3 regions of the Streptomyces sp. NPDC044064 genome follow, and region 1 is predicted to be linked to each of the others. Evidence: predicted binding sites of a transcription regulator. Region 1 holds the regulator's gene; each other region holds the start of a gene.
What was found. The regulator HrcA, encoded in region 1, represses chaperone genes, less so after heat shock. The targets are predictions, from matches to a motif close to TTNGCACTCNGNNNNNCNGAGTGCNAA.

Region 2: groES (co-chaperone GroES) is a predicted target of HrcA. The motif match lies at 6,766-6,792, and genes of this name have one in related genera.
Region 3: groL (chaperonin GroEL) is a predicted target of HrcA. The motif match lies at 5,989-6,015, and genes of this name have one in related genera.

The regions. Positions count from the first base shown of each region.
Region 1 covers NZ_JBWKFN010000002.1:291,673-301,267, reverse strand. Annotated here, with positions in the region: gene AC07DS_RS04435 (hypothetical protein) at 1-79, shown strand, start outside; gene AC07DS_RS04430 (DUF3097 domain-containing protein) at 128-994, opposite strand; gene AC07DS_RS04425 (MBL fold metallo-hydrolase) at 1,029-1,763, opposite strand; gene hrcA (heat-inducible transcriptional repressor HrcA) at 1,916-2,932, shown strand; gene dnaJ (molecular chaperone DnaJ) at 2,933-4,069, shown strand; gene AC07DS_RS04410 (nitronate monooxygenase) at 4,282-5,400, shown strand; gene AC07DS_RS04405 (16S rRNA (uracil(1498)-N(3))-methyltransferase) at 5,397-6,143, shown strand; gene AC07DS_RS04400 (VOC family protein) at 6,164-6,556, shown strand; gene AC07DS_RS04395 (hypothetical protein) at 6,642-7,205, shown strand; gene AC07DS_RS04390 (S41 family peptidase) at 7,314-9,595, shown strand, end outside.
Region 2 covers NZ_JBWKFN010000003.1:35,695-45,289, reverse strand. Annotated here, with positions in the region: gene AC07DS_RS05715 (response regulator transcription factor) at 1-427, opposite strand, end outside; gene AC07DS_RS05710 (WhiB family transcriptional regulator) at 809-1,138, shown strand; gene AC07DS_RS05705 (LysR family transcriptional regulator) at 1,237-2,136, opposite strand; gene AC07DS_RS05700 (MOSC domain-containing protein) at 2,218-2,886, shown strand; gene AC07DS_RS05695 (SDR family NAD(P)-dependent oxidoreductase) at 2,939-3,712, shown strand; gene AC07DS_RS05690 (ester cyclase) at 3,787-4,494, shown strand; gene groL (chaperonin GroEL) at 4,568-6,190, opposite strand; gene groES (co-chaperone GroES) at 6,311-6,619, opposite strand; gene AC07DS_RS05675 (polysaccharide deacetylase family protein) at 6,887-7,732, opposite strand; gene AC07DS_RS05670 (polysaccharide deacetylase family protein) at 7,729-8,640, opposite strand; gene AC07DS_RS05665 (class I SAM-dependent methyltransferase) at 8,731-9,595, shown strand, end outside.
Region 3 covers NZ_JBWKFN010000021.1:4,326-13,920, forward strand. Annotated here, with positions in the region: gene AC07DS_RS29825 (NADH:flavin oxidoreductase) at 1-551, opposite strand, end outside; gene AC07DS_RS29830 (hypothetical protein) at 696-923, opposite strand; gene AC07DS_RS29835 (hypothetical protein) at 920-1,153, opposite strand; gene AC07DS_RS29840 (helix-turn-helix domain-containing protein) at 1,270-2,109, shown strand; gene AC07DS_RS29845 (DUF397 domain-containing protein) at 2,093-2,299, shown strand; gene AC07DS_RS29850 (hypothetical protein) at 2,564-3,391, shown strand; gene AC07DS_RS29855 (Uma2 family endonuclease) at 3,451-4,122, shown strand; gene groL (chaperonin GroEL) at 4,205-5,827, opposite strand; gene AC07DS_RS29865 (cold-shock protein) at 6,151-6,357, opposite strand; gene AC07DS_RS29870 (MoaD/ThiS family protein) at 6,799-7,074, opposite strand; gene thrC (threonine synthase) at 7,125-8,408, opposite strand; SAM riboswitch class I at 8,426-8,567, opposite strand; gene AC07DS_RS29880 (glucosyl-3-phosphoglycerate synthase) at 8,726-9,595, shown strand, end outside.

The sequences.
Region 1 (9,595 bases):
CGACCGCGCGCTCCGCCGCTGGGCGCCGCCCGAGCTGTGGTTCGGGCGCGTCGAGCAGCCCGGCTCCCACCTGCGGTAGCCGGACCGCGCCGGCCACCGGCAGCGCATCCGCGAGCCGCCGCCGGGCTCACTCGGCCGGGGCAGTGACGAAGTCGATCAGTTCCTCCACCCTGCCCAGCAACTCCGGTTCCAGATCCTTGTAGGACCGCACCCGCGACAGAATCCCCTGCCACACCGCCCCCGTGTTGTCCGACGGCCACCCCAGCGCCCTGCACACCCCCGTCTTCCAGTCCTCCCCGCGCGGCACCCGGGGCCAGCCGGGAATCCCCAGGGGCGAGGGCTTCACGGCCTCCCAGATGTCGATGTACGGGTGACCGACCACCAGCGCGTGCTCGCTCGTCACCGACTCGGCGATGCGCCACTCCTTCGTGCCCGGGACGAGGTGGTCCACGAGCACGCCCAGCCGCGCGTCCGGCCCGGGCCCGAACTCCGCCACGATCGCCGGCAGGTCGTCCACGCCCTCCAGGTACTCCACGACCACGCCCTCGATGCGCAGGTCGTCGCCCCACACCTTCTCGACCAGCTCGGCGTCGTGCCGGCCCTCGACGTAGATGCGTCCGGCGCGGGCCACCCGCGCGCGTGCGCCCGGGACGGCCACCGAACCGGACGCCGTACGGGTGGGCCGCACCGGCCCCGAGGCGGGCCGCACCAGGGTGACCACCCTGCCCTCCAGCAGGAAGCCGCGCGGCTCCAGCGGGAACACCCGGTGCTTGCCGAAGCGGTCCTCCAGCGTCACCGTGCCCGCCTCGCAGCGGATCACCGCGCCGCAGAAACCGGTGCCGGGCTCCTCGACCACCAGGCCGGGCTCCGCCGGCACCTCCGGCACCGGTTTGGGCTGCTTCCACGGCGGGGTCAGGTCCGGTGAATACACACGAGGGCGCGGGCCCGAAGGGCCCTCGTTGGAAGGGCGGTGGCGGGAGACGGGTGGGCGCATTCGGATGACGATAGGAGAAGCCGCCGACCTGCACTCACGACACGCCGAAACGCGCTGCCAGCTCGTCGCGTTGCCGTCGTACGAACGCCGCGTCGACCACCGCACCGTGACCGGGGACGTACAGAGCGTCCTCGCCGCCGAGTGCGAGTAGCCGGTCCAGGGCGTCGGGCCAGCGGGACGGTACGGCGTCCGGGCCCGCCTGGGGTTCGCCGGACTCCTCGACCAGGTCGCCGCAGAAGACGATCTCCGCGGCCCCGGGGGCCGAGCCGGGGACGAGGACCGCGAGATCGTGGGCCGTGTGGCCGGGGCCCACGTTGGCCAGCAGCACCTGCCGGCCGTCGCCGAGGTCCAGCGTCCACTCGCCCGAGACCAGGTGGCGGGGAGCGGCCAGGGCGGCGACGGCCGCGTCCGCGTCCGCTTCCGGCAGTCCGTGCCGGACCGCGTCCCGGCGCAGCTCCTCGCGTTCGTACGCGAACACCGCGTCGGTGCCCACCGCCGCGTACGTCCGGGCCCCGGCGAAGGCGGCCGTGCCGAAGACGTGGTCGAAGTGGGGGTGGGTGAGCGCGAGATGGGTCACACCGTGCCCCGCCAGCTGTTCCGCCCACGTCCGCAGCCGCTCGCCCTCGGCCGGGCTCGACCCGGCGTCCACCACCAGCGCCGTACCGGCCCCGAGAACCAGGCCCACAGTGCAGTCCCAGCCGGGCAGCCGGCACCGCCCCACCCCGGGCGCCAGCCGCTCCCACCCCAGCTCTTCCCAAGTCACCGTCATACCGCGACGCTAGCGGTACGGCAGGACCGACCTTGCCCAGTGAGTACCCCACGCCCGTACACTTGGCTGGGGAAGGCTGGCACTCGAACACGCAGAGTGCCAGGCGGGCGACCGGAAGAGCCGAGGGAGCGACATGCTGGAGGTGCGCGCGGATGCTGAGTGAACGCAGGCTTCAGGTGCTGCGCGCCATCGTCCAGGACTACGTGGGCACCGAGGAGCCGGTGGGCTCGAAAGCGCTCACCGAGCGGCACAACCTCGGAGTCTCTCCGGCGACCGTGCGCAACGACATGGCGGCCCTGGAGGACGAGGGGTACATCGCCCAGCCGCACACCAGTGCCGGGCGCATCCCCACCGACAAGGGCTACCGGCTGTTCGTCGACAAGCTCGCGGGCGTCAAGCCGATGACCGGCCCCGAGCGCCGGGCGATCCAGAACTTCCTGGAGGGCGCCGTCGACCTGGACGACGTCGTGGCACGCACGGTACGGCTGCTCGCGCAGCTGACCCGGCAGGTCGCCGTCGTGCAGTACCCGTCCCTGACCCGGTCCACCGTGCGGCACGTGGAGCTGCTCTCACTCGCCCCCGCGCGGGTGATGCTCGTGCTGATCACGGACACCGGCCGGGTCGAGCAGCGGATGGTCGACTGCCCTGCGCCCTTCGGTGAGGCGTCCCTGGCGGACCTCAGGGCCCGGCTGAACAGCCGGGTCGCGGGCCGCAGGTTCACCGATGTGCCGCGCCTGGTCGAGGACCTGCCCGAGGGCTTCGACGTCGAGGACCGCGGTACGGTCTCCGCAGTGCTCTCCACCCTGTTGGAGACACTGGTCGAGGAGAACGAGGAGCGGCTGATGATCGGCGGCACCGCCAATCTCACCCGCTTCGGACATGACTTCCCCCTCGTGATCCGGCCAGTGCTGGAGGCCCTTGAGGAGCAGGTCGTGCTCCTCAAGCTCCTCGGCGAGGCGAAGGATCCGGGCATGACCGTGCGCATCGGGCACGAGAACGCCCACGAGGGACTCAACTCCACCTCCGTCGTGTCGGTCGGCTACGGTTCGGGCGGCGAGGCGGTTGCCAAGCTCGGCGTGGTCGGACCGACCCGCATGGACTACCCGGGAACGATGGGAGCGGTACGCGCAGTGGCACGGTACGTCGGACAGATCCTGGCGGAGTCGTAAGTGGCCACGGACTACTACGCCGTTCTCGGCGTGCGCCGCGACGCGTCGCAGGATGAGATCAAGAAGGCGTTCCGTCGGCTCGCGCGCGAGCTGCACCCGGACGTCAATCCGGATCCGAAGACCCAGGAGCGGTTCAAGGAGATCAACGCCGCTTACGAGGTGCTGTCGGACCCGCAGAAGAAGCAGGTCTACGACCTCGGCGGCGACCCGCTCTCCCAGGCGGGCGGCGCCGGAGCGGGCGGCTTCGGGGCCGGTGGCTTCGGCAACTTCTCCGACATCATGGACGCGTTCTTCGGTACGGCGTCGCAGCGCGGCCCGCGCTCGCGCACCCGGCGCGGCCAGGACGCGATGATCCGCATCGAGGTCGAGCTGGACGAGGCGGCCTTCGGGACGACCAAGGACATCCAGGTCGACACCGCGATCGTCTGCAACACCTGCAACGGTGAGGGCGCCGCTCCCGGCACGTCCGCCCAGACGTGTGACATGTGCCGCGGCCGCGGTGAGGTCTCCCAGGTGACCCGGTCCTTCCTGGGCCAGGTCATGACCTCCCGCCCCTGCCCCCAGTGCCAGGGCTTCGGCACGGTCGTGCCGACCCCGTGCCCGGAGTGCGCGGGCGACGGCCGGGTCCGCTCCCGGCGCACGCTCACCGTCAAGATCCCGGCCGGTGTCGACAACGGCACCCGCATCCAGCTGGCCGGCGAGGGCGAGGTCGGCCCCGGCGGCGGTCCGGCCGGTGACCTGTACGTCGAGATCCACGAGCTGCCGCACTCGACCTTCCAGCGGCGCGGCGACGACCTGCACTGCACGGTCACGATCCCGATGACGGCGGCGGCCCTGGGCACCAAGGTGCCACTGGAGACCCTGGACGGCATGGAGGAGGTCGACATCCGGCCCGGCACCCAGTCCGGCCAGTCGATCCCGCTGCACAACCGGGGCGTCACGCACCTGCGCGGCGGCGGCCGGGGTGACCTGATCGTCCACGTCGAGGTCACGACCCCGACCAAGCTCGACCCCGAGCAGGAGCGACTGCTGCGCGAGCTGGCGAAGCTGCGCGGTGAGGAGCGTCCGCAGGGACAGTTCCAGCCGGGTCAGCAGGGGCTCTTCTCGCGGTTGAAGGACGCTTTCAACGGGCGCTGACGCCGGCTGGAGCGGCGGCCGGGGGTCCGGGGGTCGTCCCCCGGACAGGCACAGTCAGCCGGGTCAGCAGGGGCTCTTCTCGCGGTTGAAGGACGCCTTCAACGGGCGCTGAGCCATCGGCCGCGGGGTGCTTCGGTACCCCGCATGCCGGTGGCCTATGCCGCGGGAAGCCCGGATTCGGACTTGTTCGGAGGACGTGACAACATGCCGTCATGTCCTCCGCACTGACCGATCTCTTCCCCCACCCGATCGTGCAGGCCCCCATGGCGGGCGGTGTCTCCGTCCCGCAGCTCGCCGCCGCCGTGTCCGAGGCGGGCGGTCTCGGTTTCCTCGCCGCCGGCTACAAGACCGCCGACGGCATGTACCAGGAGATCAAGCAGCTGCGGGGGCTCACGAGCCGGCCGTTCGGTGTGAACCTCTTCATGCCCCAGCCCGAGTACCCCGGTGCAAGCACCGGCTCCACCGGAGCGGCCAACGCCGCGCCCCCGTCCGGCGCCGTAGAGATCTACGCGCACCAGCTGGCCGGTGAGGCCGCCTGGTACGAGACCGAGCTGGGCGACCCGGACAGCGGCCGGGACGACGGCTACGACGCCAAGCTCGCGGTCCTCCTCGACAACCCGGTGCCGGTGGTCTCCTTCCACTTCGGCGTCCCCGGCCGGGACGTCCTCGACTCCCTGCGCCGGGCCGGAACCCTCACCCTGGTCACCGCCACCAGTGCAGAGGAGGCCCTCGCCGTCGAGCGGGCCGGCGCGGACGCGGTGATCGCACAGGGTGTGGAGGCCGGCGGCCACCAGGGCACCCATCGGGACATCCAGGAGAGCGACGGCTCCGGCATCGGCCTGCTCTCCCTGACAGCCCAGATCCGGGAGGCCGTGAACATCCCGGTCGTCGCGGCCGGCGGCCTCATGCGCGGCAGCCAGATCGCCGCCGTCCTCGCGGCCGGCGCGAGCGCGGCCCAGCTGGGCACGGCGTTCCTCGCCACCCCGGAGTCCGGCGCCAACGCCCTGCACAAGCAGGCGCTGACCAACCCCCTGTTCGCGCGCACCGAGTTGACCCGGGCCTTCTCCGGCCGCCCGGCGCGCGGCCTGGTCAACCGCTTCCTGCGCGAGCACGGCCCGTACGCCCCCGCCGCGTACCCCGAGATCCACCACCTGACCTCACCGCTGCGCAAGGCCGCCGCCAAGGCCGGTGACGCCCAGGGCATGGCGCTGTGGGCGGGCCAGGGCCACCGGATGGCCCGCGAGCTGCCTGCCGGGCAGCTGGTGGAGGTACTCGTCGGCGAGATCGATGCGGCGAGGACAGCGTTGTCGGGCGGAGGTGACGGGCGATGACGGCTCCGGTCTTCGTCGTCGAGCACTTCCGCTCGGACGGCTACCGGTACGTCCTGGACGGGCCCGAGGGGCGGCACGCCGTCTCCGTGAAGCGGCTGCAGCCCGGTGAGGAGGTCGTCCTCACCGACGGCGCCGGGCGCTACGCGGAGTGCGAGGTGATCGGAGCCGAGGGCAAGGACCGGCTGATCGTCCACATGACCTCGGTCTCCGAGGAGCCGGAGCCCGCCCCGCGCATCACCGTCGTCCAGGCCCTGCCCAAGGGCGACCGGGGCGAGGTCGCCGTCGAGACCATGACCGAGGTCGGCGTCGACGCCATCGTGCCCTGGCAGGCGGCTCGCTGCATCACCCAGTGGAAGGGCGACCGCGGGCTGAAGGCCCTCGGCAAGTGGCGGGCCACCGCCCGCGAGGCCGGCAAGCAGTCCCGCCGGGTCCGCTTCCCCGAGGTCGCGGACGCGGCGACGACCAAGCAGGTTGCCGCACTTCTCGCCGAAGCCGACTTCGCCGCGGTCCTGCACTCCGACTTCGAGCACGGCAGCGCACCGCTCGCCACCGCCGAACTCCCCGCCGAGGGAGAGATCGTGCTGGCGGTGGGGCCCGAAGGCGGTGTCTCCCGCGACGAGTTGGCACTCTTCGAGGAGGCGGGCGCGCGGGCCTACGTGCTCGGCCCCACCGTGCTGCGCACCTCCACCGCCGGCACCGCGGCCACGGCCCTGCTCCTGGGCCGCACCGGCCGCTGGTCCTGACCCGAACCCGGGGGAACACGATGGAACTCGCACAGGTACGGCTCCTCGTCACCGACTTCGCCGCCTGCTACCACTTCTACGCCGAAGTCCTCGGCCTCAAGCCGCAGTCCGGCGCCACCGAGGGCCCGTACGAGAAGTTCAGCCCGCACGCCGGCTCCGCCGGGATCGCCCTGCAGGACCGCGCCATGATGGCCGAGATCCTGAACGAACTGGGCGAGCCGACCAACGGCCACCGTTCCCTGGTCGTCCTGCGCGTCGACGACCTCGACGGCTACTGCGAGCAGATCACCTCCCGCGGTGCCACCCTGCTCCACGGCCCGGCCCCCATGACCGACCGCATGCGCGTGGCCCACCTCAAGGACCCCGAGGGCAACCTGGTGGAGCTGCAGGAGTGGCTGCTGCTGCGGGGCTGAGATCATCCGATGGTGACCGTCCCGAACTGACGAGTGACCGTAAGCGGCCTTCCCCCGTGCGCGGACCGGTGGCACGCTGCCCTGCATGGGGGTGTTGAGGCGGATTCGCTACCGGGCGCGGCCCGTGCGTGTGCTGGGCGTGGCCGGGCTCGCCGTGCTGGCCGCGGGGGTGCTCGTGGGGTGCCGGCCGGGGGATCTCGGTTCGGCCGCGGTGGCGTACACCACCGACACGACCGCCACCGCCGAACTGAAACGGCAGCACGTGCAGGTCAGTTGGCTCACCTGCACCGGGAACTACGGCGGCTCGGGCAGCCGCACGCCGGGGAAGGCGCCCTCGCCGACGCAGACCACCGTCGTCTCCGTCGACTGTCAGGGGCAGACCGACGACCTGCGGAAGATCACCGTGGTCGGGGTGGTGACCAAGGCCGTCGACGGTGCCTGTGTGCGCGGGGACCTGACGGCCCGGGTCGAGGGCAAGCAGGTGTTCCACGTCGGTGGGCTGGGCGACTGCAACGCCAAGCCGGGGCCGACGTACGCCCCGCCCGTCACCTACCGGCCCTCCGGCGCGCAGCCGACCGTCACGGTGACCGTGACCCGGACGCTCTGGTGCAAGGGCGACCCGACCTGCTGGCCCGTGCAGGGCAAGTGATCGAAACCCAGGGCGCGGTCGGCGGTCGCTGCGTAGAGTGACGGGGTGACTAAGGGCGCTTCGACGGGAACCTCCGGCTACCTCCGATTCCCCCATCTCCACGCCGACTTGGTGACCTTCACCGCCGAGGACGACGTGTGGCTCGCACCCCTGGACGGCGGGCGGGCCTGGCGGGTGAGCGCCGACAACGTGCCGGTGACCCACCCCCGCATCTCGCCCGACGGTACGACCGTCGCCTGGACCTCCACCCGCAACGGAGCCCCCGAGGTGCACATCGCCCCGGTCGCCGGCGGCCCCGCCAAGCGGCTGACGTACTGGGGGAGTTCGAAGACCCAGGTGCGCGGCTGGACCCCGGACGGCAAGGTCCTCGCGGTCAGCACCCAGGGCCAGGCGAGCCTGCGCCGCAGCTGGGCGCGGGCGATCCCGCTGGACGGCGGCCCCGCCACCACGCTGCCGTACGGGCCCGTCGGTGACGTCGCGTACGGCCCGTACACCGTGCTGCTGTCCGCCCCGATGGGCCGCGAGGCCGCCTGGTGGAAGCGCTACCGGGGCGGCACGGCGGGCAAGCTGTGGATCGACCGTGCCGCCGAGGGCGAAGCAGGTGCCGGCGAGTTCGTGCGGCTGCACGAGGAGCTGGACGGGAACATCGAGTACCCGCTGTGGGTGGGGGTCCCCCCTGGTCGGGCGGAGCCGGGAACTCCGGTGGGGAGGATCGCCTTCCTGTCCGACCACGAGGGCACCGGAGCCCTCTACTCCTCCCTCGCCGACGGCACCGAACTGCGGCGCCACACGCCCCTCGACGGCTTCTACGCCCGGCACGCCGCCTCGGACGGCCGCCGGGTCGTCTACTGCAGCGCGGGCGAACTCTGGCTGCTCGACGACCTCGACGGCGCGGAGCCGCGCCGCCTGGACATCCGGCTCGGCGGTGCGCGCGTCGACCTGCAGCCCCACCCGGTGACCGCCTCCCGCTGGTTCGACCACGCCGTCCCCGACCGCACCGCGCGCGGCAGCGCGGTCGCCGTGCGCGGCGCCGTCCACTGGGTCACCCACCGCTCCGGCCCGGCCCGCGCGCTGGCCGCGCAGCCCGGCGTACGGGCCCGGCTGCCGCACACCTTCCGCGCGGACGCCGAGGAATGGGTGGTGTGGGTGACGGACGCCGAGGGCGAGGACGCGCTGGAGTTCGCGCCCGCCACCGGCGTCGCACCCGGTGCCGTCCCGCGCCGGATCGCCGCCGGACAGCTCGGCCGCGTCCTGGAGCTGGCCATGGCCCCCGACGGCAGCCGGGCCGCCGTCGCCTCGCACGACGGCCGGCTGCTGCTGGTCGAGCGCGACAGCGGCGAGGTCCGAGAGGTGGACCGCAGCGAGGACGGGGACGTCAGCGGCCTCGCCTTCTCGCCCGACTCCGGCTGGCTCGCCTGGTCCCACCCCGGCGCGCATCCGCTCTGCCAGCTCCGCATCGCCAACACCACCGACCTGTCGGTCACCGAGGCGACCCCGCTGCGCTTCCAGGACTACGCGCCCGCCTTCACCCTGGACGGCAAGCACCTCGCCTTCCTCTCCAGCCGCTCCTTCGACCCGGTCTACGACGAGCACGTCTTCGACCTGGCCTTCGTCGAGGGCGTCCGCCCGTACCTGATCACCCTCGCCGCGACCACGCCGTCCCCGTTCGGGCCGCAGCGGCACGGCCGGCCCTTCGGGACCCCCGACAAGGAGGAGACCCCCGACGCCGAGGGCACCCCGGCGACCCGGATCGACCTCGACGGCCTCTCCGACCGCATCGTGCCCTTCCCGGTCGAGGCCGGCCGCTACGCCAACCTGCGGGCCGCCAAGGACGGCGTGCTGTGGCTGCGCTACCCGGTGCGCGGTGTCCTCGGCGCCTCCCGGGCCACCCCCGAGGACCCGGATCCCAAGACCGAGCTGGAGCGCTACGACCTCGCCCAGCAGCGCCTGGAGCATCTCGCCGCCGACGCCGACCACTTCGAGGTCAGCGGCGACGGCAAGCGGGTGCTGCTGTGGACCGACAGCCGCCTCAAGGTCGTACCCGCCGACCGGCGCGCCTCCGACGACGAGGACAGCGACTCGAACATCACCGTCGACCTGAGCCGGATCCGGCAGACCGTCGACCCGGCCGCCGAATGGCGGCAGATGTACGACGAGACCGGCCGCATCATGCGGGACAACTTCTGGCGGCCGGACATGAGCGGCGTCGACTGGGACGGTGTCCTCGACCGCTACCGCCCCCTGCTCGGCCGCCTCGCCACCCACGACGACCTGGTGGACCTCCTGTGGGAGGTGCAGGGCGAACTCGGCACCTCGCACGCCTACGTCACCCCGCGCGGCGGCTTCGGCAACGGCGCCCGGCAGGGCCTGCTCGGCGCCGACATCTCCCG
Region 2 (9,595 bases), on a different contig from region 1:
TGAGGGTGGGCGCGGCGCCCATCTCGGCCGAACGGAGGCGACGCGGGGCGAGACGCCAGGTCGGGTCGGCGAGGGCCTGGGTGACCGTGGCCCGCAGCTCCGCGCGCGAGGCGTCCTTGTGCAGGTAGCCACGGGCGCCGGCGGCGACCGCCAGGGCCACTCCGTCCAGGTCCTCGGCGACGGTGAGCATGATGATGCGCGCGCCCGGGTCGGCGGACAGCAGCCGGCGCACGGTCTCGACGCCGCCCAGGCCGGGCATGCGTACATCCATCAGGATGAGGTCGGAGCGGTCGGCGCCCCAGCGGCGGAGGACTTCCTCGCCGTTGGCCGCCGTCGTCACACGCTCGACGCCGGGCACGGTCGCGACCGCGCGGCGGAGCGCCTCTCGGGCAAGCGGGGAGTCGTCGCAGACGAGGACGGATGTCATGACCGCCCTCCGCAGCTGATGCGCGTCACCTTGAGCCTCCAGGCTGGTACGGAATCGTCACCTGTGCGGTCGACCGTCTCGGACGCCTGCCCGAGCGCTTGTGTTTTCAACCGCCTCCGCACTCTCAACGACGGTCACTCGAAAGAGTTACGGGGCTGCGTGCCGTCTTCGGCACTCTACGTGAGGGCACCGACACGGTGCAGACATGCCCAACAGACCCTCAAGTTTTCATCACAACCTATGCCCCATTTAGCCGTTTTTGCTCCCGTTTCTCAGTGTCTGGAGCTAGATTCGCAATGAGTCATATTTTCATCTCCTTAGACCGGAGATGTACGGTCGATGGCACCGTATCCGCCCAGAACGGCTACAAGGGGTCACGTAATGGCAGATTTCTCCCGCCTTCCCGGACCGAACGCGGACCTGTGGGACTGGCAGTTGCTCGCTGCCTGCCGCGGGGTGGACAGCTCGCTCTTCTTCCACCCGGAGGGCGAGCGCGGGGCGGCTCGGAGCGCTCGCGAGAACTCGGCCAAGGAGGTCTGCATGAGGTGCCCGGTCCGTGCGGAGTGCGCGGCGCACGCACTGGCGGTGCGCGAGCCGTACGGCGTCTGGGGCGGCCTGACCGAGGACGAGCGCGAGGAGTTGATGGGGCGGGCGCGCAACCGGCTGGTGTCGGCATCGACGACCAGCGGGGGCTCCGCACCGCACGCATGAAGGAACGTTTCTGCGATAACTCGGCACGCGGGCACGCGCATGCGTGCCCGTGATCCTTCAGAGGCCGCCCCTCATCCGGAGACCCCGGCCGACCGGCGTCACCGCCGCCCGGCCGACCGGGCGAGCTGCTCGAGCGTCGCCGCCACGGCCTGCACCTGTGCCAGGTCGGGCAGGGTGAGAGCGACGATCTGCCGCCGTACCGCGGGTTCCAGCGCCACCGTACGCACGCCCCGGGGCCGCACCGAATCCACCGCGAGCTGCGGCAGTACGGCGACGCCGAGGCCCGCGCCGACCAGGCCGACCACCGCCGGATAGTCGTCGGTCGCGAAGTCGATGCGGGGTGTGAAGCCCGCGCTCTCGCACACCTCCACCAGCTGGCCGCGACAGCGCGGACACCCCGCGATCCAGGGCTCCCGGGCCAGCTCCCCGATGGCGACGGACTCCGCGCGCGCGAGCCGGTGCCGTTCGGGCACCAGGGCGACCAGACGGTCGGCCAGCAGGGGCCGTACGACGAGGTCGTCCCACTCCTCGGCGACCGCCGCTCCCTCGTAGCGGAAGGCGAGCGCCAGGTCGCAGTCGCCCTCGCGCAGCAGCTCGACGGACTTGGGGGGCTCGGCCTCCTCCAGCGAGACGCGGGTGCCGGGGTGGGCGGCGCGCAGGGCGGCCAGGGCGGTGGGGACCAGGGTGGAGCTGCCGCTCGGGAAGGAGACCAGCCGGACCCGGCCGGCCCTCAGGCCCGCGATCGCGGCGACCTCCTCCTCGGCCGCGGTGAGCCCGGCGAGGATTCCGGAGGCGTGCCGGACGAGGGCCTCGCCGGCCTGGGTCAGACGCATCTCGCGGCCGCTGCGGACCAGCAGCGGGGTGCCGACCGAGGACTCCAGAGCCTTCATCTGCTGGCTGACGGCGGGCTGGGTGCAGCCCAGCTCGCGCCCGGCCGCCGAGAAGGAACCGGTGGTGGCGACTGCACGCAGGACGCGGAGATGACGGGCCTCGATCACCCCCCGAGCATAAGCCTGGCTTGGACATGGCGCCTCATACTGCGTCGACGCTTTGGGGTGCGGTCCCGTACCGTGCGAAGCATGAAGCTTCTCTCGGTCAATCTGGGCCGCCCGACGCCGGTGCCGTACACGGACCAGGCGGAGGGTGTGACCGGCATCGACAAGCGGCCGGCGGACGGGCCGGTAAGAGTGGCGGCTCCGGGGCCCAAGGGCGTCGGCGGGAGCGGACTGGCCGGGGACGCGGTGTGCGAGCTGCGCCACCACGGCGGCTACGACCAAGCGGTGTACGCCTTCGCGCGCGAGGACCTCGACGACTGGGAGCGAGCGCTGGACAGATCGTTGGCCAATGGCTGCTTCGGCGAGAACCTCACGACGGAGGGCCTGGACGTGTCCGGGGCGCTGATCGGCGAGCGCTGGCGGATCGGGTCCGAGGTGGTGCTGGAGGTGACGTCGGGGCGGATTCCGTGCCGGACGTTCCAGGGCCATCTGGGCGAGCGGGGCTGGGTGAAGAGGTTCACCCGGAAGGGCGCGACGGGTGCCTACCTGAGGGTGATCGAACCGGGTGAGATCCGGGCGGGCGATCCGATCGAGATCGTGCACCGGCCGGACCACACGGTGACGGCGGCGATGCAGTTCCGCGCCGTCACCACCGAGCGGGAGCTGCTGCCGCAGCTGCTCGTGGCGGGCGAGGCGCTGCACCCCGAGACGCTGGCCGCGGCTCGCAAGTACGTCGCCGGACAGGGCCGCTGAGGGGCCGTCACGGTCAGCGGACGCCGTCGCTCCGGGTCACTACCCTTGGGCCATGACAACGGCTCTGATTACGGGATCGACCGCGGGAATCGGTGCCGCGTTCGCGCGGCGGCTGGCGGCTGACGGGCATGACCTCGTCCTGGTGGCCCGGGACGCCGGACGGCTGCGCGAGCAGGCGACCGAGCTGCACGACCGGCACGGCATCGAGGCGGAGGTGCTGAGCGCCGACCTCGCCGAGGACAAGGGCATCGAGGCGGTGGCCGAGCGGCTGAGCGACCGGAAGAACCCGGTCGACCTGCTGGTCAACAACGCCGGCTTCGGCAACAAGGGCCGCTATCTCGAAGTGTCCATGGCCGACGAGCTGAAGATGCTCAAGGTGCACTGCGAGGCGGTGCTGCGGCTGACGTCGGCGGCGTCCGAGGCGATGCGCGAGCGCGGCCGCGGCGGCGTGGTGAACGTCGCCTCGGTGGCGGCCTTCGTGCCCCGGGGCACCTACGGCGCGTCGAAGGCCTGGGTCGTGCAGTTCACCCAGGGCGCGGCGAAGGACCTGGCGGGCAGCGGCGTGCGGCTGATGGCGCTGTGCCCCGGCTTCGTGCGCACCGAGTTCCACCAGCGGGCCGGGATGGGCACGGACAACATCCCGGGCTGGATGTGGCTGGACGCGGACAAGCTGGTCGCGGCGGCCCTGGCCGACCTCGCGCGCGGGAAGACCCTGTCCATCCCGGACCCCCGGTACAAGGCGCTGATGGGCCTGGTGAAGGTCGCCCCGCGCGGGCTGATGGGCGGCATCAGCTCGAGGACGGGGCGCAAGTACGGGCCTCAGTAGGACGGGTGGCGTCCGCGTTCCGGTGGGAAAATGGGCCTGACGGATCCGGACCCAGGGGGCCGGGAGGCGGCGCCATGACGTTCGTACAGCTCATCGACTGCAGGACCAGCCGGATCGACGAGATGAACCGGCTGATGGACCAGTGGGTCGAACAGACCAAGGGGAAGCGGACCGCGACGCATGCGGTGGTCGGCAAGGACCGCTCGGACGCGTCGCACGTCATCGAGATCGTGGAGTTCCCCTCGTACGAGGAGGCGATGCGGAACTCGAACCTGCCGGAGACCGACCGGATCTTCCGGGATCTGGTCGCCCTGTGCGACGAGATGCCCACGTTCACGGACCTGGACGTCGTGCGCGACGAGCCGTTGTACGCGGCCCAGGCGCGCCGGTTCTTCGACACCGTCGCGATACAGGGGCCGTTGCCCGCGCTGAACGATCTGATCGCGGAGCATTACCACGACCACGATCCGGCCAACGAGCAGGACCAGCTGGGGCTGGACAACATGCGGCGTGAGATCGAGATGTGGCGGAACGCCTTCAACTTCACGTTCACGGTCGAGGACCAGATCACCCAGTCGGACCGGGTCTGCACCCGCTGGAGCTGGAACGGCATCCAGACGGGCGAGTTCATGGGTCTGCCCAACACCGGCCGGCAGGTGTCGATGACCGGTACGACCGTCTTCCGGTTCGACCACGACGGCAAGATCTGCGAGTCCTGGTGGCAGTACGACCGGCTGGGGCTGCTGGGGCAGTTGGGCGCGCTGGACGAGCTGGAGAAGTAGGGCGCACGGCAGCGGGGCGCACGGCGAAGGCCCGGCACCCCCCCGGGGTGCCGGGCCTCGGTGCTGAGGTGCCTCAGTGGGCGTGGCCGTGGCCGTGGCCCGCCTCGGCCGGCTCCTCTTCCTTCTTCTCGACGACCAGGGTCTCGGTCGTGAGCAGCAGGGAGGCGATGGAAGCGGCGTTCTCCAGGGCGGAGCGGGTGACCTTGACCGGGTCGATGACGCCGGCCTTGACCAGGTCGCCGTACTCGCCGGAGGCGGCGTTGTAGCCGTTGCCCTTCTCCAGCTCCGCCACCTTGGAGACGATGACGTAGCCCTCGAGGCCGGCGTTCTCGGCGATCCAGCGCAGCGGCTCGACGGCGGCGCGGCGGACGACCGAGACACCCGTGGCCTCGTCGCCGTCCTTGCCGAGGTTGCCCTCGAGCACCTTGACGGCGTGGACCAGCGCGGAGCCACCACCGGAGACGATGCCCTCCTCGACCGCGGCGCGGGTCGCGGAGATGGCGTCCTCCAGACGGTGCTTCTTCTCCTTCAGCTCCACCTCGGTGGCGGCGCCGACCTTGATGACGCACACGCCGCCGGCCAGCTTCGCGAGGCGCTCCTGGAGCTTCTCGCGGTCCCAGTCGGAGTCGGTGTTCTCGATCTCGGCCTTGATCTGGTTGACCCGGCCGACGACGTCCTCGGAGTTGCCGGCACCGTCGACGATGGTGGTGTCGTCCTTGGTGACCGTCACGCGGCGGGCGGAGCCCAGCACGTCCAGACCGGCCTGGTCGAGCTTGAGGCCGACCTCCTCGGAGATGACCGTGGCGCCGGTGAGGACGGCCATGTCCTGCAGCATCGCCTTGCGGCGGTCGCCGAAGCCGGGGGCCTTCACGGCGACGGCGTTGAAGGTGCCACGGATCTTGTTGACGACCAGGGTCGACAGGGCCTCGCCCTCGACGTCCTCGGCGATGATCAGCAGCGGCTTGGAGGCACCCGCCTGGATGACCTTCTCCAGCAGCGGCAGCAGGTCCTGGATCGAGGTGACCTTGCCCTGGTTGATGAGGATGTACGGGTCCTCGAGGACCGCCTCCATGCGCTCCTGGTCCGTCACGAAGTACGGCGACAGGTAGCCCTTGTCGAAGGCCATGCCCTCGGTGAAGTCCAGCTCCAGACCGAAGGTGTTGGACTCCTCGACGGTGATGACACCGTCCTTGCCGACCTTGTCCATCGCCTCGGCGATGAGCTCGCCGACCTGCTGGTCCTGGGCGGACAGCGCGGCGACGGCGGCGATGTCGGACTTCTCCTCGATCGGGCGGGCCGACGCGAGCAGGTCCTCGGAGACGGCGGCGACGGCCGCGTCGATGCCCTTCTTGAGGGCGGCCGGGGAGGCACCGGCGGCGACGTTCTTCAGGCCCTCGCGGACCAGCGCCTGGGCCAGCACGGTGGCGGTGGTCGTACCGTCACCCGCGATGTCGTTGGTCTTGGTCGCCACCTCCTTCACCAGCTGGGCACCGAGGTTCTCGTACGGGTCCTCGACCTCGACCTCGCGGGCGATCGTGACACCGTCGTTGGTGATGGTGGGAGCGCCGAACTTCTTGTCGATGACGACGTTGCGACCCTTGGGGCCGATCGTCACCTTCACCGTGTCGGCCAGCTTGTTGACGCCGCGCTCGAGGGCGCGACGGGCGTCCTCGTCGAACTTCAGGATCTTCGCCATGACAGCGGCAGCCCTCTCGGAAATCTGTGGGTGAAAAAGAACTGCGCCCCGGGCGCCCGGCTTCTTATGTGGTCGCGGGGGCCAGGGGCGCAGTCGGAAGCAACTGAGTGCTCGAGGCGATTACTTCTCGATGATCGCGAGAACGTCGCGAGCCGAGAGGACGAGGAACTCCTCGCCGTTGTACTTCACCTCGGTGCCGCCGTACTTGCTGTACAGGACGACGTCGCCGACCTTGACGTCGAGCGGAAGGCGCTCGCCGTTCTCGAAGCGACCCGGGCCCACGGCGAGGACGGCGCCCTCCTGGGGCTTCTCCTTCGCGGTGTCCGGGATGACCAGGCCAGAGGCGGTGGTCTGCTCGGCGTCGAGCGGCTGGACCACGATGCGGTCCTCGAGCGGCTTGATGGCAACCTTGGAGCTGGTGGTCGTCACGATCCGACCTCCCCCTTCGGAGATCTCACGGGGTTTAACTGTCTGAGGTGGCGACCAGGTCGATCCGTCGTCGCGGGTGCCGGACCTGCCCGTCGCGCGTTGGCACTCTCCAGGGGGGAGTGCCAGAGCCGAGACTATGACCGCGATTAGCACTCGGTCAAGCGGAGTGCCAATGCCGTGCGGCGCGTCGGCCGTTTGACGGCCTGAACGGCCTCGTCCTCGAACGCCGGACGGGCCGCCGGTGCCGGCCGGCACCGGAAGGCACGGCTACAGGTAGTCCTCGAGGCGCCCGACCGTCAGCCCTCGTGACTGGACCCGCCGCAGCAGGCGTGCCGTGCGTTCCTTGAGCGCGGGGCCCGTGGCCTCGTCGGGGCCGACGAGGACGATGTCGCCCGGGCGCAGGTCGTGTTCTCCGCGCGTGTAGGCGATGCCGTCGGAGGTCATGGCAGCGCGCCACAGGACGAGGGTGGAGATGCCGCAGTCACCGGCGGCGCGCAGCGTCGTGGCGTCGTACGTGCCGTAGGGCGGACGGAAGAGGTGGGGGCGGATGCCGAAGCGGGACTTGAGTTTGTCCTGCTGGCCGCAGATCTCGGCGCGCTGGCCGGCGTAGGGCAGTCCGGGCATCGCCGGGTGGTCGAGGGTGTGGTTCTCGATGTCGGCGCCGACCGCACGCAGGCGGGCGAAGTGGCCGTAGCCGGGGCCGACGACGCTGTCGGTGAGGAAGAAGCTGGCCGGCAGTCCGAGGTCGCGGACCATGTCGACGAAGCGCGGATCGCGCTCGGCGCCGTCGTCGTAGGTGAGGAAGACGACCTTGTCGGTGGTGGCGACGTGGTCCACGACGCGGGGCGGGGAGGCGCCCGCCCCGTGGGCCGTCAGGGGGCGGACCCGGTGGTGGGGCGGCGTGGCGAGCGGGGCGGCCAGGCCCCAGCGGCGGTACGCCTGACCGACGGCCGGGCTGGGCTTCCGTACGCCCTGGGCCGCCCGTTTGCCGAGGCGTTCGATGGGGTCGACCGACTGTGCGCAGCCCGCGAGGAGGAGGGCCGACGCGAGGACGGCGGCCAGCCCCGACCGGACTCCTCCCGGGCCGCGCCCCGGTCGCCCCCGGTTCCTCACAGGTAGTCCTCCAGGCGCGCCACGGCGTACCCCTCGCGCGTGACCTTGTTCAGGAACCGGCGCATGTCGTCGACCATCGTGCCGTCCCAGTCGCTGCGGCCGCGGAAGTGGGTGAGCACGATGTCGCCGGGGTGCAGATTCCTGTCGTCCTCGCGGTACTCCCAGTGGTCGACGAAGACCTCCTCGTCCCAGATCGGCGCGTACTTGATCCCGCAGGACTTGGCGGCGCGCAGGGTGTCGCCGTTGTAGTTGCCGTAGGGCGGGCGGAAGACGGTCGGCGCCTTTCCGAACTGCCGCTTCATGACGGCCTGCATGCCGCAGATCTCGTCCTTCTGCTCCTCGTAGGACAGTCCGGGCAGATAGGGGTGGGTGAGGGTGTGGTTGTTGAGGGTGTGGCCCTCGGACTGCATCCGGCGGAAGTACCCGTAGTCGTCCTTGACCAGGTAGTTGCTGAGGAAGGCCGTGTAGGGGATCTTCAGGTCGCTCATCATGCGCAGGAACGCCGGGTCCTTCTCGGCGCCGTCGTCGATGGTGAGGAAGACGACCTTCCGCCGGGTGGGGACGGTGGTGAAGACCGGGGGGAGGTTCTCCTCCTCCTGGCCGTCCACCTCGAAGCCCGCGCGCGCGGTGATCTTCGGTTTCACAGCCGGTGGCGCCGGGGGTCTCAGGGGGACCGTGTCGAGGTTCCAGTGCCGGGCGGAGGCGACCAGGCGGGCGTGTTCGGCGGCGAGGCGGGCCTGCTGGTCCGCCGGGCCGCCGTGGCCGGGGGCGCTCCGGGCGGCGGAGTCCGAACCCGGGGCGGAACAGCCGGAAACGAGGGCGGTGGAGGCCAGCGCGGCTGCCGCGCAGCGAAGGGCGACCTTCGGGATCAGTGCCCGACTTTTGTCATTTTGTACTACTACTCGCATGGTGTCGGATCCTTCCAGCCCCGGGCCCCCGCCCCGGTCCGACACCGCTGCCGGAGGCGCACCATCCACCGACTGGCCCACAATGACCCGGTGAACGACCTCGCCCTTCTCCTCACCTCCGAAGGCCGCGCCCTCCTCGACGAGGTGCGCGACACCGACCCAGCACAGGAGCTGGCCGTGGCCACCCGGCTGCGCCGCGAACACCCCGCCGAGCTGGTGTCGGCGGCACTGGGGCAGGCCCGGCTGCGGCAGCGGGCCGTGGCGAAGTTCGGAGCCGAGGACGCGCGGCGGATGTTCTTCACGCCGAACGGGGTCGAGCAGTCGACCCGGGCGAGCGTGGCGGCGTACCGGGCGGGCCGCATGCGGGAACTGGGCGTGACCTCGGTCGCCGACCTGTGCTGCGGGATCGGCGGCGACGCGATCGCGCTGGCCCGGGCCGGGATCCGGGTGCTGGCCGTGGACCGGGATCCGCGGACGGCGGACACGGCACGGGCGAACGCCGAGGCGCTTGGGCTCGCCGGGCTGATCGAGGTCCGGGAGGCGGACGTCACGGAGGTGGACACGGCCGGCTACGACGCCGTCTTCGTGGACCCGGCGCGCAGGGGCGGGCGGGGCAGGATCTTCGACCCGGAGGCGTACTCCCCACCCCTGTCCTGGGCGGTCGCCACGGCCCTCGGGGCGCCCCGCGCCGCCCTGAAGATCGCCCCGGGCATCCCGCACGAGGCGATTCCCGCCGAGGCCGAGGCCGAGTGGATCTCGGACGGCGGGGACGTGAAGGAAGCGGTGCTGTGGTTCGGCACCGGAGCGCCGGGGGCCGTTCGGGCCACGTTGCTGCCGGGCCCGCGCGCACTCCTCGGCCGGGGTCTGCCCGATCCCCGGGTGCGCCCCGTCGGGCGGTACCTGTACGAACCCGACGGCGCCGTCATCCGCGCCCATCTGGTCGCGGAGATGGCCG
Region 3 (9,595 bases), on a different contig from region 1:
TAGCCGTGGGCGCCGTGCAGCTCGACGCCGTCGAAGCCGATGCGCTCGGCGTCGGCGGCGGCCTGGGCGAACGCGGCGACGACGTCGTCCAGGTCCTGCTGGGTCATGGCCCTGCCGGTGGGCTCGGCACCCTCGGTGACCAGGCCGGACGGGCCGACCGCCGGAGCGTCCGCGAACGGCGGCTCACCCTGCTTGCGGACCATGCCGATGTGCCACAGCTGCGGCACGATCGTGCCGCCCGCCGCGTGCACGTCCTCGGCGACCTTCGCCCAGCCGGCCAGCTGCTCCTCGCCGTGGAACCGGGGCACACGGTCGCTCTGCCCGGCCGACTCGTGCCCGACGTACGTACCCTCGGTGACGATGAGACCGACACCGGCGGCGGCACGGCGCGAGTAGTACGACCGCACGTCCTCGCCGGGGACGCCGCCCGGGGAGAACATGCGGGTCATCGGCGCCATCACGATCCGGTTGGGAACCGTGAGCCCGTTGAGGCTGATCGGGCGGGAGAGGATCTGGGCCGCGCGGGAGGCGGGAGGCGTCGTGTCGGTCACGTGGGGGCTCCTCGAGTGCTGCTCGGTCTGACCGGCTGGTATGTGCATACGCATTGTTGCACCTCCTCAAAGAACCATCTATGCGGTGCGGCACATTCCAGGTCCGGGCCGGCCACCTTGTGATCCCGGCCACGCCCGCCGGCCTCAGGGCAGCTCGGCCGCCGCGCGCGAGCGGGCGTCCCGGTTCAGCCGCCGCACCCTTGCGCGCAGCACCTCGTCCGGCGCCGCCTCCCCCAGCTCCTCGGGCGGACAGTCCCACTCCCGGCCGCCACCCACGGGCCTGAGCTGCACATAACCCCCTACGCGCGCCATGACCTCACCGATCCGCCCGCTCCGCACGTCGACGGCGTACGTCCCGATCTCCCCGGTCACGCATCCCCGCCCGGCCGCCGCAGCACCGCCGCCAGCCGCGAGGCCACGCCCAGGTTGCAGCGGCCCAGGTCGACGAGGGCGTAGGGGTGGCCGTGGGCGCCGGTCACCGGGTCGATCCGCAGCGAGGGGAGGATGATCCCCACCTCGCGCAGGGCCGTGCGCAGCCGCTCGACGGCTTCCGCCGCGGAGCGGGCGGGCCGGTCGTCCGCGGTCGATTCCTTCGCATTCATTGCGCCAATTCCTCCACGCTGGGTGTTCACTTTCGCTACACAGCGTGGCCGTCCGCGCTCTAGCCTGGCTAGACACAGCGTCCCAACAACCCTGCTTGTACGACCCGGGAGTTGCCATGGCAGGACCGAAGGACCTCGATCCGTCGTCGTCGCCCCGCGCCCTGCTGGGCGCCGAGTTACGGCATGCGCGCGAGCGGAAGGGACTGAGCCAGGAGCAGCTGGGCCAGAGGCTGTTCGTGAGCGGGTCGTTCATCGGGCAGCTGGAGGCGGGGACTCGGCGGATGCAGCCGGAGTACGCGGAGCTGCTGGACGAAGTCCTGGAGACAGGGGGCTTCTTCAGCAGGAACTGCCATGCGGCGGCCAAGACGAAGTACCCGCAGCACTTCGCGGAGGTGGCGGAGTCGGAGGCTCAGGCGTCGGCGATCAGAGAGTATGCGCCACTTCTCATCCCCGGGCTGCTCCAGACGGCCGAGTACGCACGGGCCGTGAACCGCGCGTACGACCCGACGACGCCGGAGGAGACCATCGATGAGTGGGTGGAGGGACGAATGGCGCGGGCCCGCCTCCTCGACCACCCAACAAAGCCGCTGTTGTGGGCAGTGCTTGACGAGGCGGCCTTGCGCCGGGAGACCGGCGGCCGGGCAGTGATGGCGGAGGCCCTGCGCCATATCACCGGCCTGGCCCGTCGGAGCCGAGTCATCGTGCAGGTGTTGCCGCTCAGCGCGGGTGCGCACACGGCTATGGAGGGTGCCCTCAAGCTGATGGACTTCGAGGGCGCCCCTCCACTGGTCTACCTTGAGGGAGTACGCAGCGGGCGGCTGGAGGACGACCCGGCCGCTGTCGCCCAACTCAGGTTCGTATTCGACCTCCTTGTGGCCTCCGCTCTCTCACAAGAGAAGTCCCTGGCCCTGGTCGAGGCGTTGGCGGAGGATTACGCCCATGAGGAACATCGCTGACTACGACCTGAGCACGGCTGAATGGATCAAGTCGAGCTACAGCGGTGGTGGCGGCGGCAACTGCCTCGAAGTTGCGGTCGACCACCCCGCCCTCATCCCCATCCGCGACTCCAAGACCCCCCTGGGCCCGAAGCTCGCGTTCCGGGCCGAGGCGTGGTCGGCGTTCGTCGAAGACCTGAAGCGGGCCTAGCCGAGGCTCAAGCGCCAAGCTCCGAGCCCTCTTTGCATGGAATGGGAGGCGGGTTCAACCCACCCTCCCACCCTGCGAGTTGACTTGGCGCGACCGACTTGCGACGGACAGTCACGAGGCTCTAGCGTGCCCGCATAACGAACAACCCCCGCCAGGTGCTACCAACACCTGCGGGGGTCTGACCTACGAGATCAGGAAGCGGATCCCGTGGCTGACGCCAAGCTTAGTGCTGCCCCTGTACCCGTGCACGCATCCGGCCATCCGATGGCCAATCCGGGTTACGGCAAACGCTCCGCACCGGACCAACTCCCCCGCACCAAACACGACTTCGCACACTTACCTCCCCGCGAAGCCGCCATCGCCGCGTACATCGACCGCCTACCCGACGGCGCTGACATCTCCGTCAAAACGCTGGCCAAGACGCTCCCGTACGGCCAGTGCGCGCTCCGTACGGCGCTCAACCGCATTCAGGCGGCAGGGCACTTGAGGCGAGGCCGGGAACGGCTGGAGACCGACTCGGGCGGCTCGCGCTGGATCACCCGATCGTGGTGGTCCCGTACCGCGCGCGACGATGCCTGGTGGGCGGCGTTCACGCGCGGCAACGTACCGGAACCGGAGCAGCCGCCGGACGAACGCGCCCGCCCCACCCGCTCCCGCGCCCACATCCTCCTCGCCGCCCTGGGCCGTACGGCCCCGGTCCTGTCCCTCTCCGCCGCCGACTGCGCGGCGCTCGCCCCGCTGGTGGAGGAGTGGTTCGCGCGCGGGGCCACCGAGGAGATGCTGCTGGCCGCGCTGACCGCGGGGCTGCCGACGCCCGTGCACAGCCCGGCGGCCCTGCTCCGCCGCCGGTTGACCGACAAACTCCCGCCGGAACCACCCGCCCCACGCCCGCCCCGCCGGGTCCTGGAGTGCACGGAGTGCGGGGTACCGGGGCGCCCGGAAGCACTGCCGGGGGGCGTGTGCAGCGGCTGCCGAGGCGAACGCGCTCCCTCGCACCCTCGTACGCCCCTGCCCGCCCCCGCAGTCCACGCCCGCGTGGGCGAGATCCGGGCTGCCATGTCCGTACGACGACGCGAAAGGACACCCGCATGACCGCTCCTACGGTCCGGCGACACCACCCCGGGGCACGATGGAGGGGAGGAGGCGACGCCATGACCCCCAGCACCGCCGAACGCCCGCAGATGCCCATCGAGGACTTCGAGGACCTCGCCGCCGCAGCCCCTGAGCACGTGCGCCTCGAATTCGTCGACGGCCGGGTCCGTACCAAGGACCCGCTCAGCGTCGAGGACTTCGAGGAGCTGGAACGCCGGGCACCGGAGACCGTCCGGCTTGAGTACATCAACGGAAAACTAGAGGTCAAGGCGATGCCGGACGGCAAGCACCGTTCGATTTACGTGTGGCTGGTGCGCCAGTTCCTGCTCCACCGTCCCGACCTTGATCTCGCGCCCGAGTCCGGGGTCAAGGCCGAGGCGTACCGCAAGGGACGTGCCCGCACCGACGCGGCACTCGCACCCGTGGATCACTTCGTCGAAGACGGCGAATGGTCCGAGGCCAACGGCATCCTGATGGCTCTGGAGATCACCTCCCGCGACCACGACACCAACCAGCGCGACCGCATCGACAAGCCCATCGGCTACGCGGAGGCCGGTATCCCGGTCTACCTCCTCGTCGACCGCGACAACTGCACCGTAGTCGTGTACAGCGAGCCCAAAGACGGCCACTACCGTCAGTCCCCCTCCTACCCCTGGGGAGCAGTCGTCGAGCTTCCGCCGCCCGTGAGCATCACCCTCGACACCGAACCGCTGAAGAAGTACGCCTACTGAAACGCCCGAGGGCGGCACCCCCAGCCAGAAGCTGGAAGCACCGCCCTCGGTCCGAAGGACAGGCGATCAACCGTCAGGTCGATCAGAAGTCCATGTCACCGCCCGGCATGCCGCCCGGAGCGGCCGCAGCGGCCTTCTCCGGCTTGTCGGCGATGACGGCCTCGGTGGTGAGGAACAGCGCGGCGATGGAGGCGGCGTTCTGCAGGGCAGAGCGGGTCACCTTCGCCGGGTCGATGATGCCCTCGGCGACCAGGTCGACGTACTCGCCGGTCGCGGCGTTCAGGCCGTGGCCCGGGGTCAGGTTGCGCACCTTCTCCACCACGACACCGCCCTCGAGGCCGGCGTTGACGGCGATCTGCTTCAGCGGGGCCTCCAGGGCCAGCTTCACAGCGGCGGCACCGGTGGCCTCGTCGCCCTCGAGCTCCAGCTTCTCGAAGACACCGGAGGTCTGCAGCAGGGCCACGCCACCACCGGCGACGATGCCCTCCTCGACCGCGGCCTTCGCGTTGCGGACGGCGTCCTCGATGCGGTGCTTGCGCTCCTTGAGCTCCACCTCGGTGGCGGCACCGGCCTTGATGACCGCGACACCGCCGGCGAGCTTCGCCAGGCGCTCCTGCAGCTTCTCGCGGTCGTAGTCCGAGTCGCTGTTCTCGATCTCGGCGCGGATCTGGTTGACCCGGCCGCCGACCTGCTCCGAGGAGCCGGCACCGTCGACGATGGTGGTCTCGTCCTTGGTGATGACGACCTTGCGGGCGCGGCCCAGGAGGTCCAGGGTCGCGTTCTCCAGCTTGAGGCCGACCTCCTCGGAGATGACCTCGCCGCCCGTGAGGATGGCGATGTCGCCGAGCATGGCCTTGCGGCGGTCACCGAAGCCCGGAGCCTTTACGGCGACGGACTTGAAGGTGCCACGGATCTTGTTGACGACCAGGGTCGACAGGGCCTCGCCCTCGACGTCCTCGGCGATGATCAGCAGCGGCTTGCCCGACTGCATGACCTTCTCGAGGAGCGGGAGCAGGTCCTTGACGGAGCCGATCTTGGAGTTCGCGATGAGGATGTACGGGTCCTCGAGCGACGCCTCCATGCGCTCCATGTCGGTCGCGAAGTAGGCGGAGATGTAACCCTTGTCGAAGCGCATGCCCTCGGTGAGCTCGAGCTCCAGACCGAAGGTGTTGCTCTCCTCGACGGTGATGACGCCTTCCTTGCCGACCTTGTCCATGGCCTCGGCGATCAGCTCGCCGATCTGGGTGTCGGCGGCGGAGATGGACGCGGTGGAGGCGATCTGCTCCTTGGTCTCGACGTCCTTCGCCTGCTCCAGCAGGGCGGCGGAGACGGCCTCGACGGCCTTCTCGATACCGCGCTTCAGAGCCATCGGGTTGGCACCGGCGGCGACGTTGCGCAGGCCTTCCTTGACCAGGGCCTGGGCGAGCACGGTCGCGGTGGTCGTACCGTCACCGGCGACGTCGTCCGTCTTCTTGGCGACTTCCTTGACCAGCTCGGCGCCGATCTTCTCGTACGGGTCCTCGAGCTCGATCTCCTTGGCGATGGAGACACCATCGTTGGTGATCGTGGGGGCGCCCCACTTCTTCTCGAGGACGACGTTGCGGCCCTTGGGGCCGAGCGTCACCTTCACGGCGTCCGCGAGCTGGTTCATGCCGCGCTCGAGGCCGCGCCGCGCCTCCTCGTCGAACGCGATGATCTTGGCCATGTGAAGTGGTCCCTCCAGGACTGGGGGTGATTCCTTCGGACCGCGCCCGCGCCCGCGACGGACGGCTCGCCGACCTGTGGTTCCTTGCCCCACCTGGCCTGCGGGCCTCACCGACCCGGTCCTTCTTGTCACTCTCACCTTCAGAGTGCTAACGCCAATGATTAGCACTCGACCCCCCCGAGTGCAAGCGCCTCGGGCATGCCGGAGGGGGCGCTCAGCCGCGCGCGAACAGGGACCCCGGGCACGACGAAGGGCCCGTACCCCAGGAGGTACGGACCCTTCGAAGATGAACAGAAGAACGTCGCTGTCAGTCGACGCGTGCCTCAGCTGGTCGCCAGCCGGACCATGTCCGCCTGCGGGCCCTTCTGACCCTGCGAGATCTCGAAGTCGACCCGCTGCCCCTCTTCCAGGGTGCGGTAACCGTCCATCTGGATCGCGCTGTAGTGGACGAAAACATCCGCACCACCGTCGACCGCGATGAAGCCGTACCCCTTCTCCGCGTTGAACCACTTGACGGTGCCCTGAGCCATGCCTAACTCCCCTATTACTGGCCCTTGCACAGATCCACACTTCGCGGACCCGGGTCAGACCTCACCCCCCATTGGTCGGGGGCGTGCGCCGGAACGCGTCGACCGCGGCTGAATGTATCTGTCCAACTGCCCTCTGCAACAGGTCAATCGGACGAGAATTCTGGACGAGCGCGATCCGGAATCTGCCGAGAATTCGCCCGAATTCAGGGCAAGTCGGGCTATATAAAAGGCGCAAAAGGCGCATACTCCGCGTGTACTTTGGCTGCTTCTCACCGGGCGTAAGGCATGATTCCGGGGCTTGCGACCCGCAGATCCGGCACGCGTTCCCCAACCTTACCGCGCTCAATCACACAGAATGGCCCCCTCCGCTTCTCTCACGGAGGAGGCCATTCGATGAACATTCAGTAACCGCGGTTACCGAAGGTAATGGTCCACTTTTGATCAGCCGCCGGCGACGGCGGGAATGATGGAGACACCGGCACCGTCCGGGGTCGCCGTCTCCAGCCCCTGCTCGAAGCGGACGTCGTCGTCGTTGACGTACACGTTGACGAAGCGGCGCAGCTTGCCCTGGTCGTCGAGAACCCGGGCCGCGATGCCCGTGTGGTTCTTCTCCAGGTCCTGGATCACCTCGGCGAGGGTCCCGCCCTCGGCGGCGACCTCGGCCCGGCCGCCCGTGTAGGTGCGCAGGATGGTGGGGATGCGGACGGTGACGCTCACGATGAAACCTCCGGTCAGGCGGAACGAAAGGACGGGGTAGGACGAGGTCCCTAGACGAGCCCCGCGTCGCGGAACGACTCGAGGGTGGGACGGATCGTCGCGGTGAGCCCCGTACCCGCCACCGCGTCCAGCGTCTTGAGACCGTCACCGGTGTTGAGGACGACCGTCGTCAGGGCCGGGTCCAGCACACCGTCCTCGATCAGCTTCTTCGTCACGCCGACCGTCACGCCGCCGGCGGTCTCCGCGAAGATGCCCTCGGTCCGGGCCAGCAGCTTGATCGCGTCCACGACCTGCTCGTCCGTCACGTCCTCCACCGCGCCACCGGTACGGCGGGCGATGTCCAGGACGTACGGGCCGTCGGCCGGGTTGCCGATCGCCAGCGACTTGGCGATGGTGTTCGGCTTCTGCGGGCGGACCACGTCGTGACCGGCCTTGAAGGCGGTGGACACCGGCGAGCAGCCCTCGGCCTGCGCACCGAAGATCTTGTACGGCCGGTCCTCGACGAGCCCGAGCTTGATCAGCTCCTGCAGACCCTTGTCGATCTTCGTGAGCTGGGAGCCGGAGGCGATCGGGACCACGATCTGGTCCGGGAGCCGCCAGCCGAGCTGCTCGCAGATCTCGTACGCCAGGGTCTTCGAGCCCTCCGCGTAGTACGGCCGCAGGTTGACGTTGACGAAGCCCCAGCCCTCGCCGGCCGGGTCACCGATCAGCTCGGAACAGAACCGGTTCACATCGTCGTAGTTGCCCTCGATGCCGACCAGCTCGCCGCCGTAGACCGCGGCCATCACGACCTTGCCCTGCTCCAGGTCGTGCGGGATGAACACGCAGGAGCGGAAGCCGGCGCGGGCGGCGGCGGCGCCGACGGCACCGGCGAGGTTGCCGGTCGAGGAGCAGGAGAGCGTGGTGAAGCCGAAGGCGCGCGCCGCCTCCAGGGCCTGGGCCACCACCCGGTCCTTGAAGGAGTGCGTCGGGTTGCCGGAGTCGTCCTTCACGTACAGCCCGCCGGTGACACCCAGCTCGCGGGCCAGGTTGTCGGCCTTGACGAGCTTGGTCCAGCCCGGGTTGATGTTGGGCTTGTCGGCCACGTCGGCGGGGACGGGCAGCAGCGGCGCGTAACGCCAGATGTTCGCGGGGCCGGACTCGATACGCTTGCGCAGCTCTTCGGTGTCGTAGGCGGCGAAGTCGTAGGCGATCTCCAGCGGACCGAAGCACTCCTCGCAGGCGAACACCGGCCCGAGGGGCACCCGGTGACCGCACTCGCGACAGCTCAGAGCTGTGGCGGGGCCGAGGTCTACGGTGGGATTGCTGGTGCTTGCAACTGTCTGCACAGCCATGGAGGCGAGGCCCTTTCTCCTCATCTTCCTCACGACGCATCTCGCCGTGAGACGGATTTGGCACCTTCCCTAGCCGGGAGCCTCGCTGGAGAACGAGAACCGACTGGAGGGTTGCCGGGGCTTCATCGGGCCGTTTCCCTCTGCCCCTCTGGATGAGCTGTATGTGGTTGTCAACGCTCGTTGACCCTGACATGCGATGGTCACCGGCGTTGTTCAAGACTGTAACCGAAGGCCAGGACAGTTGAGATAGTCGTCCGAACCGCGAGATGGATCACACGGTCACGCCATGTGATCACGACAGTGAGGAGCCGCAGACCGTGCTGGAAGAAGTCGAGCGCTGGCTGGCCACCCGCTCCTGGTCCGTGACCGATCGTCCGCTCCACCGGATACTCGCCGCCAAGCAGCGCACCGGTCAGTCCGTCTCCGTCGTCCTGCCCGCGCTGAACGAGGAGGAGACGGTCGGCGACATCGTCGCGATCATCCGTCACGACCTCATGCAGCAGGTCCCGCTCGTCGACGAGATCGTCGTCGTCGACTCCGGGTCCACCGACCGCACCTCCGAGGTGGCCGCCTCGGCGGGCGCCCGGGTCGTCCACCGCGACGAGATCCTCCCGCGCATCCCGGCCGTCCCCGGCAAGGGCGAGGTGCTGTGGCGCTCGCTGCTGGTGACCGGCGGGGACGTCATCTGCTTCATCGACGCCGACCTGAAGGAGTTCTCCTCCGACTTCGTCTCCGGCATCGTCGGCCCGCTGCTCACCGAACCCGGCGTCGACCTGGTCAAGGCGATGTACGACCGCCCGCTCGGCGGCGCGACCGGACAGGGCGGCCGGGTCACCGAACTCATGGCCCGTCCGCTGCTGAACATGCACTGGCCGCAGCTGGCCGGTTTCGTGCAGCCGCTCGGCGGCGAGTACGCGGCCCGCCGCTCGCTGCTCGAACAGCTCCCCTTCCCCGTCGGCTACGGCGTCGAGCTGGGCATGCTGGTCGACGCCGTGCACCTGGTCGGCCTGGACGCCCTCGCCCAGGTCGACGTCGGTGTGCGCAAGCACCGCCACCAGGACGGACAGGCGCTGGGCCGGATGGCCGCGGCGATCTACCGCACGGCACAGCTCAGGCTCGCCCGCGGACACCTCGTACGGCCGTCCCTCACCCAGTTCGAGCGGGGCGAGGACGGGTTCGAGCCACGC